2 linked regions of the Rosistilla ulvae genome follow. The protein of the gene in region 2 binds, or shares a complex with, the protein of the main gene of each other region. Links are inferred from orthologs where the notes say so. Each region holds a gene or a part of one and is shown on either strand. Other genes may lie near its edges.

Region 1 (4,863 bases), 2.0 Mb from region 2 along the record:
GTGTAAAGCAGCGCGTCTGACGCTCGGCAATATGAATCACGACCTGATGGTGCCGGTCGATGGCAAAGTCATTCTGTGCATGAATCGGCTGTCGCCCGAAGGAGGCGTTTTGACCTTGGCGTCGGCCCTTTGGCCGCTGTTGGAGGCTCAGCCCGACCTGCGGTTGTGGATGATCGGCGACGGACCGTGGCGTCAGAAACTTTTTAACGACTTAAAACATAACGGCGTCGGCCAAGCGGCGTTTCTGCCGGGCAACTTTGATCATGTGGAAGAATTAATGCAAGCTGCGGATATGTTTGTGCTGCCATCGGCGGCTAGCGGAGCGGAGTCGTTTTGGCCGGCGGCGATTGCCGCGGCGCTCCCCACCGCCGTGGTCGATTGCGCCGATACGCGAGCCTTCGCGATGGCAGCGTTTTCGGAACTACACAGCTTTCCAGCCGATTCGACCGACAAGATGCGGGAAGCGGTCCAAAACGTCTTGGACGATCTACCGATAGCTGCCGCGGGAGCCCAGCGGATGCGGAGCCAGTTGTCCGCGGCGGCGTCGTTCTCCGATACGATCCGCCGACATGTCCAGTTATTTGAACGCTTGGCGGGGAATTCCTCCGCCAAAAATGTGAGTGGAGCAACGGGATGACCCAACGGATTTGCCATATCATCCCGACCTTGGTTCGCGGCGGTGCCGAGAAGCAACTGGCTCTTTTGGCCAGCGGTTTGCCGCGCGATCGCTTCGACGTGCACGTCGTCGTGTTAACGCACGATGGTCCGCTGCGAGCGAACTTGGAAGCTGCGGGGATCGAAGTCACGGTGGTCGGCAAGCGATTTAAAGCCGATCCGTCGGCCTACTTTCGCTTGAAGCGAACGCTCAAGAAACTCTCTCCCGATCTGGTCCACACGTGGCTGTTCGCAGCAAACTCTTACGGACGCGCGGCCGCTCGCAGCTTGGGCGTCCGGCGAATCGTTGCCGGTGAACGCTGCGTCGATCAATGGAAGACAACACGTCACTTTGTTATCGATCGCGCGTTGGCCAAACGGACCGACGCGATCGTCACCAACAGCAGCGGAGTCCGCGATTTTTATGCCGCTCACGGAATCGAGCCCGATCTGTTTCGAGTGATCCCCAACGGGATTCCGCCTCGCACAGCGAGCACGATCACGCGGGAAGAGGCCTGCCAGCGTCTGGGCATCGATCCTAAACGCCGCCTGATCGTTGCCGTCGGCCGGCTGTGGCCTCAGAAACGACTTCGCGATCTGATCTGGGCAGCTCAGCTGATGGAGTCGGCTCGCAACGATTCGACCTTTGTCATCATCGGCGATGGGCCTCAGATGGGCGAACTGCAGCGGTTCCGCGATTCGGTTACGACCGGGCAAGCTGTCACGTTTGCGGGGGCACGCGACGACGTCGCCGAACTGCTTCCGCACTTCGATCTGTTCTGGATCGGCAGCGGTTACGAAGGGCAGAGCAACGCGTTGATCGAAGCGATGCAGGCCGGACTGCCGGTCGTGGCGTCGGACATTCCAGGCAACCGCGATCTGATCGAAAACGGCGTCACGGGGATGCTAGCCCCGGTAGGCGAGTCGGCGGAATTCGCCAAACACGCCTACCAGTTAATGTTCACCGACACCGAACGCGCGGCCCGACTGGGGCAGGCCGGGCAGGAACGGATCGCTAGCGACTTCACCGTCGCCCAGATGATCGACCGGCACGTCGATCTGTACAGCGAACTGCTGGATCAATAATCGGTCGGTCCGCTGAATTCGGCGTACTGATCGAATTCGCTGTGCCGTTCGGGAGCCTTGTTGTGGAAGCGAGTGAACGCTCCTTCCCAGGTCAATTCGACATCGCCGACAGGTCCGTTACGCTGCTTGGCGATGATGATCTCCGCCTGGCCTGCGTATTGTTCCTTGTCTTCGCCGCGATGGTAATACTCTTCGCGATGCACAAACATCACGATATCCGCATCCTGCTCGATCGCCCCCGATTCCCGCAGATGGCTCAGCTTTGGCCGGTGATCTTTGCCCTCTTCGGACTGCCGATTCAACTGCGACAGGCACAACACGGGGACTTCCAATTCACGAGCCATACCTTTCAGACGCCGCGCGATTTTCGCAACCTGCTCCTGCCGCGGATCGCGCGAGTTATCGGGCTCGATCAACTGCAGGTAATCGATCACGATCAATCCCAACGCGCCGTCGCGACGTTTAATACGCCGCCCCGCCGCGGCGATTTCGCTGACCGTTCGGCTAGGCGAATCGTCGACGAATAGTGGCGCGGAGTGGATCTCGTTCGCCTTTTCCACCAAGCGTTCGCGCTCCTCGCTGCTGATCGTACCGTTTCGCAGCTTGTGACCGCTGACTCGGGAGATCGAACACAACATACGATCGGCCAACTCGATCCCCGACATTTCCAAACTCAGGAACAAGACGGGGTAGCGGAGCTGCATCGAAACGTTTTCGGCGATGTTCATCGCAAACGCGGTCTTACCCATCGAAGGCCGAGCCGCAAGAATCGCCAATTCACCGTTGTGCAAGCCGCCGGTCATCGCATCGAAATCGGTGTACAGCGTATCGCAACCGCCATCGGTGTGCTCGCCTCGCAGACGGGCGTCGATCCGGTCCATCGCCTGGTGCAAAATATCGCTGATGCTGTTGACCGAATTGGATTGTTTGCCGTCCATGATGGCAAACACCTTCTGTTCCGCACTGGCGACCAATTCGCGAGCTTCCTGCGTTTGATCGTAGGCGTCGCGCAGAATGTCGGTGCTCGATTCGATCAGCTTGCGGTAGATCGCCTTCTCGTTAACGATCTTCGCGTAATAGACCGCGTGAGCCGCATTGGCGACCGATGTACTAAGCCGTCCAAGATAGGCCGGTCCGCCCATCAGATCGTATTGCTTCGCCTTCTTCAACCGACTGACTAACAGCGTCACGTCGATCTTCTCACCCATGTCGTGCATCTCTTGCAACTGGGTGAACAGGATCCGGTTGGCATCGTCGTAGAAATCGTCGGGACGCAGCAGCGTCGCCAGGTCATCCAAGCATTCCGGCAGCAGGAGAATACTCCCCAACACGCCCATCTCGGCTTCCAAGTCGAATGGAGGCTGGCGTTGCAGAATTTCGCTAGCTGTCGACTTGGGCTTCTTCTTGTCGCGGCGTGAACCTTTGAATTTGTCGTCGTTGCCTTCTGCAATCACAGCTGCCTGCCTCCTGAGCGAGTCGATTCCGTTGAGTCTAATTATGCTGTCGTGTCGGGCGTCGATTGACAAGCCCGACGGCCCTCGGATTCCCCGGCGGCCGTCGACTGCGACGATTCCGACCGACAAATATCGGGGTAAAAACTAATTTCCAATATTCGGTCCGCTTCAACTGCGGGAACCGCTGCGGTGGACAAAGTGTTCGAAAACGGAAGCCCGTGCCGCGATGAAGAGATTGGCCAGCCGCTGCCGAACCGGCGGGCGACTTTACAGTCGCGGCGCCGTCCCCAATCTTCAATTCTGTACTTTTTCAATGGCTTAGAAAAGCTGCAACTGCACCGCCAGCCCGCGGCCGGGCCATCGAGGCATCGCCGCCACCTCGGGCAACAGAGCTTGCACCCGCTCGTGAAACATCTCTGCGATCACCGGTCCGTCGCTCACATTTTCGACGTCGATGAACACGTAGGGTCGCTTCTTTTTCACGATCCATTCGGCGACGACATCGGCCCAAACGTCGAGCCAAGTCGGGACCAAAAGCTGATCCAACCTGGCACCGCAAAGTCGTAACATCGGCATCGGGCCGGTCGCATCGCAGCGAACTTGTTCGGGAAAGCGGATCCGCCGCGATTCGTTGGCCGCGGCCTCCGTGACCGGGTCGTCCGGATCCCACTCCGCCACGATCGACCGATCCAGACGCAGCCGTTTCAGCAACCGATGCAACTTGCGACCCGCCGGAGCGTCGGCGAAGAAGTCGGGATGCTGCGCCTCCACCGCGATCGGAAATTCGACCGGCATCGACTCGAGAAAATGTTCCAACACCGGTAGCTTCGGGCCGTCGAACGCCGGCGGCAACTGCAGGCGCGAAGGGCCCAAGCGATCGTGATCTTGCAACACGCTTAAGAGATCCAAAAACGGATCGAGATCCAACAGTTCCCCTTGCAGCATCGCGTCGTCGGTGACGCTGCGTGGGAAGGGCAAGACAAACCGGAAATCGTCGGGCGTCGATCGGCACCAACGCTTCACTTTTCGCAGATCGACTTTGCCATCGCGGCTGATCGGTTCTTCGACGGTTCTGAAGACGCGGCTGTATTGACTCAACCACTGCGCAGCGGGAGCGCCAGGTTTGTAGAGGCTGCCTTGCCAATCCGGGCAGGCCCACAGCGGACATCCGAGTCGATAGAGTGGGCTCACTCGCGGTTACCTTGGACCTGGGTTGTTGACCGTTGTCGCATTCCGCTGGGTCCCGGCAGGCGTTCCACGAAAAGCGTTCTTTGCGATCGGCAGACGATCTCCCGTTTCGCGATCAAACGAATCGGACGAGATCTGATCGGGAACCGTATCCCCCGTCGCGACCGACCACTCGTCCAACAGCTTGCGCAATCGGTCGGCATCCGCAGCGTAACGCTTGTCGTCGATCAAGTTGTTCAGCTGATCGGGATCCGCGTCGACAAGATACAACTCTTCGGCGGGTCGCGGTGCGGTGAAGACATCCTGTTGTGCGGCGGTCAGTTTGTTGCCGTCGCGTTGCAAACGCAGTTGTTCGTGCGATGGGGAGTTAACCGAATCGGCGGGGCCTTGCCAAGGAAACTGTGGGCGGTTGTTTTGAATAAACAAAAAGCGTCCGTCCCGGATGCTGCGGCCGTGGGCTTCGAAATCGTGCCAGTTGTGT
Region 2 (4,833 bases):
TGCAGCATGGCGGAGCGATGTTGCGCGATATGCCCGATGGTATCGCGATGTTGAACGAAAACCATGAAATCTTGTGGGCCAATCGTCGGTTACACGAATGGTCGGGTAAAGATTCGCTGGTTGGCACGCTGTTTTATGACGCGCTGGACAATCCAGAGATTATGGGGCCCGATTTTTGCCCCTTCCACACCGCCCTAGCGACCGGTTTGGCGATCAACACGACACTGCACACCGCCAACAACAACTACTATCAGGTCCACGCCGCCCCGCTGCGCGGATCGGGCAGTGGCCGCAATTTGATCGTTACGGTCAGCGACGTGACCGAGGAGATCTTGCAGCAGCAGAAGCTTGCAGCGATCCATAGCGCGGGCCGCGAATTGGCCGATATTCGGCCCGACGAAATCTTCTTGATGGATATCAGCCAGCGGATCGATCTGCTGAAGCAAAACATCCACCACTACCTTCACGACCTGCTGAACTTCGATGTCGTCGAAGTCCGTCTGTTGGAACAATCGACCGGCGAACTGCAACCGTTGTTCAGTGTTGGCATCGACCAAGCGGCCGCCGATCGCAAACTGCAAGCTGCCCCCAATGGCAATGGAGTCACAGGATACGTCGCAGCGACCGCCGAAAGCTATCTTTGCGAGGACGTCTCGGTCGACCCGCTGTACATCCAAGGGGTCCAAGGGGCTCGCAGTTCGTTGACCGCTCCGTTGATGCTGCACGATCAAGTTCTTGGGACGATCAACATCGAAAGCCCCGAGGTCCGTGCGTTCTCCGAAAGCGACGTTCAATTCCTCGAGATCTTTGCTCGCGATGTCGCCCAAGCCCTCAATACACTCGAACTGTTGATGGCTCAGAAAGCAAACACCGCCCAACAGAGCTGCGAAGCGATTCACAGCGCCGTCGCCCTGCCGGTCGACCAAATTCTTAACGACGCGGTCAACGTTCTGGAACAGTACATTGGCCACGAATCGGATCTCGCCGAACGCGTTCGGCGGATCTTGAAAAACGCCCGCGATATCAAGCAAACGATCCAACAGATCGGAGAGCGTTTGACGCCGGTCGAAGCCGTTCCGGCATCGGCAAAGAAACCGCAGTACCCCAACCTGATGGACAAACGGATCTTGGTCGTCGATGCCGACACCCAGGTTCTCGACGACGCCCATACGTTGTTGGAGCGTTACGGATGCATCGTGGAAACGGCCCAACGCGGCGATGAAGCGGTCCGCATGGTCCGTTGCAGCCAAGGGGCGGCCAGCTACGATGCGATCATCAGCGACATCCGGCTGCCCGATTATTCGGGCTACCAGTTGATGCTGCGTTTGAAGAATCAAATGGATTATGTCCCGATGATCTTGATGACCGGCTTTGGTTACGATCCGGGGCACTCGATCGTCAAAGCGCGGCAGGACGGACTGCACCCCAAAGCGATCCTCTTCAAGCCGTTCCGCTTGGATCAATTGATCGACGTCCTCGAGACGATTCTCCTAGCCGCGGCGGCTTAACCTTTTCAGGTGTGATCGATGTCTCTGCCGGCTGATTTTGATGTCCGCGAACGCGTGCGCGAGGCCAACGATATCGTCGATGTCGTGGGCAGTTCGTTGGAGCTGCGCCGTCAAGGAAGCAGCTTTGTCGCCCGCTGCCCCTGGCACGACGATAAAAAGCCCAGCCTATCGGTGAACCCCGTCCGCCAGTCTTGGAAATGCTGGCCCTGCGATATCGGCGGCGATGTCTTCAGCTTTGTGATGCGCCGCGATGGCGTCAGCTTTCCCGAAGCGCTGAAAATTTTGGCCGACCGCGCGGGGATCGAGATCCAACGCAGCGGCACCCCGGTCGAAAAGGGATCGGTCGACGATAAAGCGACCCTGCTGTCGGCGATGAAATGGGCCGAGGAGCGGTTCTTTAACTATCTGGAAAAGTCGCCCGCCGCTGCGGTCGTCCGCGATTATTTGCAGCAGCGTGGCATCGACGAAGAGAATCGCGTCCGCTTCCGGATCGGCTTCGCCCCCGACCAGTGGGACTGGCTGTTAGGGGCCGCCCTGGACGCCGGTTTCAGTCCGCAGATTTTGCAAGCCGTGGGGCTCGCCCTGGCCCGTAATTCCGGCAGCGGCCACTACGATTTCTTTCGCGGCCGGTTGATGTTCCCGATCTACGATCTACAAGATCGTCCGATCGCGTTTGGTGGCCGCCACGTCCCGATGATCGGCGATCAATCGGGCGGCAAATACATGAACACTTCGGAGACGAAGCTGTTCTCCAAGAGTCAGCATCTGTATGCGTTGAACATGGCCCGCCAACCGATGCAGCGGCAACGGCAAGCGCTTGTCATGGAGGGCTATACCGATGTGATCGCCGCTCGCCAGCACGGCATCGAAACCGCAGTCGCCTGTTTGGGCGTCGCGGTGGGGGAAAGTCACGTCAGGTTGCTGAAGCGATTTGTCGATCAGATCGTGCTGGTTCTCGACGGCGATGCGGCGGGACAACGCCGCGCCGACGAGGTCGTTGAATTGTTTGTCGCCGCTGACGTCGACATGCGAGTCCTCACACTCCCTCAAGGCCAAGATCCAGCCGATTTCCTGAACGAACAAGGGGCTGATGCGTTTAAGGAATTGGTCGCCCAAGCCCCCGATGCGATCGATCACAAATTGGCCCGCGCGACCGATGGCGTCGATCTGGTCCGCGATACGCATGCCGCATCGGCCGCCCTCGATTCGATGCTTCGCTTGGTCGCCAAGTCGCCGCAAAACGGGAACACCCTGCGAACCGAACAGACGGTGATGCGGTTGGCACGGACCTTCGGATTGCCAGCCGAAACGCTGCAGCGACGCATCGACGAACATCGCCAAGACCCTCGGCAACGACGCGAGTTCAAGCGACAACCCGAACCGGCAGCACCACCAGCACCGGTCCGGCGACAACCGATTACCGGGATCGACCGCGAATTGTTCGAACTAATGATCGAAATGTCGGAACTGGTTCCTCAAGCGCTCGAAGCGATCGAACCGCGTTGGCTAGCAACCGATACCGCCCGGGCGCTGATGACGGTCTACGAAGATCTGGAACTGGAGGGACACGACCTGGACATCCAAAACGTCCTGCTGGCCGTCGAAGATGCCCACCTGAAAGGCGTGTTGGTCAATTTCCAGCAGTCGGTCGATGACAAAGCGGCAACCGTCAACGGACCTCCCGAAGAGAGGATGCAGGCGGTGATCGATCGCTTCCGCGGCACCGAACTGTCGCATCAACGGCAGCAGACGTTGAAGGAACTCGAATCGAGCCAACTGGACGACGAAGAGGAGATGGAACTGCTGAAGCAGATGTTCGCTCAAGAACGGACGCGGCAGGGGCTACTGACACCGCCACCCTCTTCTGAATAACCGACCGCCGTCCGCTCGTCGTTCTTCACCAGGCGACTTCCAGCACTTCCCACCGGGCTGCAAACCGGCAACGGGCGTTTGCAAAGCGCCCGCCCTTGAAGCCCTTTCCTGCCGAGCGCCGTTAAAAGTCAATACCGTTCAACGTAGGAGCATCGGACCGTCGAAAGAATTAGCGGCGGGACGTAGTGGACGAGGTTACGAGTCACAGCGATTTGGTCTGATGCAAAAGGACTCGTAACCTCGTCCACTACGCTTCGTTGAACGGTACTGCGTTAAAAGTGATCCAGGATCGCGACGGGCGTTTTGGAATCGATCTGGACGGCAAAATCTTCGCCGATCAAATCGCGGCGGATCGCCAGCGTGACGCGATGCTTCCCTTTGGCAAGCTTCAATTCCGCGGCGTTCCAGATCGGCATCGGTTTGCCATCGACCCACATCTTCAGCGCGTCGGTCTCGGGCAACACGATCCGAATCGGTTGATCGTCGAACGATTCGAAATCGAACCGGATGAACGAGGTCGGCGGTGCGGTGTGATGCTGCTTGAATTGCGGCAATTCGGCCACCGGAACGCGGCCATCGACACGGGTCGTCGTATTCTCCCAAACCAGAACGGGATTGTCGGTGGCGACCGCATCGACGCTGGTGCGATTCAGCAGATGGTTCGCCTCGGGAGAATGGATCAATTTCTGCCAGGCGCGGACGATCGGTTCGGTCTTCAGCGTATAGGCTGGCGTCCGCCCTAGTTCCGATAGAAAGCGGACCAAATGGACCAGATCGTCGCGGGTGAGCGAATCGACCAGACCGGCTGCCATCAACGAACGCCCTTCGCCGACCTGATCGATCGTCTCTTGAGGGATCGTCTTTTTGCTGCCGTCGGCCAGGCGAACCGTCAACGATTCCTCGGTCTCCGAATCGAGGATGCCCTGCACGATCGATCCATCGTCGGTCACGACAATCACCGAATGGAAGTTCTCTTTTACCTTGGCGTTCGGGTCGATCAGCGATTCGATCAAATAATCGATCTGAGCACTTCCACCCAAGCTGACAAAGTTGGGTCCGACGCGTCCGCCGGCGGGACCGATCGCATGACAAGCGATGCATTGCAATTCGCTGCGGCGAAAAATCGTCTCTCCCTTGGCGGCGTCGCCGGAGGCAAGGACCGCGGCGGTCAGTTCTTCGGTTTGCGCGGCCGACATCTTCCAACTGGCGTCATCCAATTTGCCCGCTTCACGAATCGCAGATTCCAATTTCGGATGGTTGCCGGCGGCCCGGACCTCGTGGATCGCCGCGCGGGCGGCGTCGCTGGGCAACTTCACCGTCGCAAGTGTTTCGAGCAAACGGCCTGGCCCTCCCTTGCGGCGCAGCGTCCCTCGGATCGCTTGCTCTCCCCAAGGGGCTGCTTCGCGCGAAGCCATCAATTCCCAAGCCGCACGCGCCGCCAGGTTGGGACGCG

Evidence for each region. The genes of interacting proteins can lie anywhere in the genome.
Region 1: the proteins of dnaG (region 2) and dnaB are in contact, whole or in part, in a crystal structure (PDB 2R6A), measured with the Geobacillus stearothermophilus proteins. The link is inferred for Rosistilla ulvae from one-to-one orthologs. Residues at the interface, in WP_049624496.1 of Geobacillus stearothermophilus: Lys456, Leu457, Leu458, Pro459, Ala460, Asn463, Ala464, Leu467, Leu535, Leu536, Ile537, Ala538, Gln544, Glu545, Asp548, Tyr549, His552; in WP_033016901.1 of Geobacillus stearothermophilus: Ser13, Glu15, Ala16, Gln18, Glu91, Leu92, Asp94, Ala95, Val96, Pro97, Thr98, Ala99, Ala100, Asn101, Tyr104, Tyr105, Ile108.

What each region holds. Positions count from the first base shown.
Region 1 is NZ_CP036261.1:2,781,624-2,786,486, reverse strand. Bases 965-3,960 are described here. They hold dnaB (replicative DNA helicase), read right to left. Parts: upstream 3,195-3,960; coding sequence 1,734-3,194; downstream 965-1,733. Other genes in these bases: EC9_RS09970 (DUF72 domain-containing protein), read right to left, coding at 3,513-3,960; EC9_RS09980 (glycosyltransferase), read left to right, coding at 965-1,740. In the rest of the region: EC9_RS09985 (glycosyltransferase family 4 protein), read left to right, coding at 1-637; more of EC9_RS09980, read left to right, coding at 634-964; more of EC9_RS09970, read right to left, coding at 3,961-4,385; EC9_RS09965 (sulfatase family protein), read right to left, coding at 4,392-4,863. UniProt on the Escherichia coli protein: The main replicative DNA helicase, it participates in initiation and elongation during chromosome replication. Travels ahead of the DNA replisome, separating dsDNA into templates for DNA synthesis.
Region 2 is NZ_CP036261.1:4,773,264-4,778,096, forward strand. Bases 988-3,953 are described here. They hold dnaG (DNA primase), read left to right. Parts: upstream 988-1,526; coding sequence 1,527-3,380; downstream 3,381-3,953. Other genes in these bases: EC9_RS16840 (hybrid sensor histidine kinase/response regulator), read left to right, coding at 988-1,508; EC9_RS16850 (PVC-type heme-binding CxxCH protein), read right to left, coding at 3,653-3,953. Outside these bases: more of EC9_RS16840, read left to right, coding at 1-987; more of EC9_RS16850, read right to left, coding at 3,954-4,833. UniProt on the Escherichia coli protein: RNA polymerase that catalyzes the synthesis of short RNA molecules used as primers for DNA polymerase during DNA replication.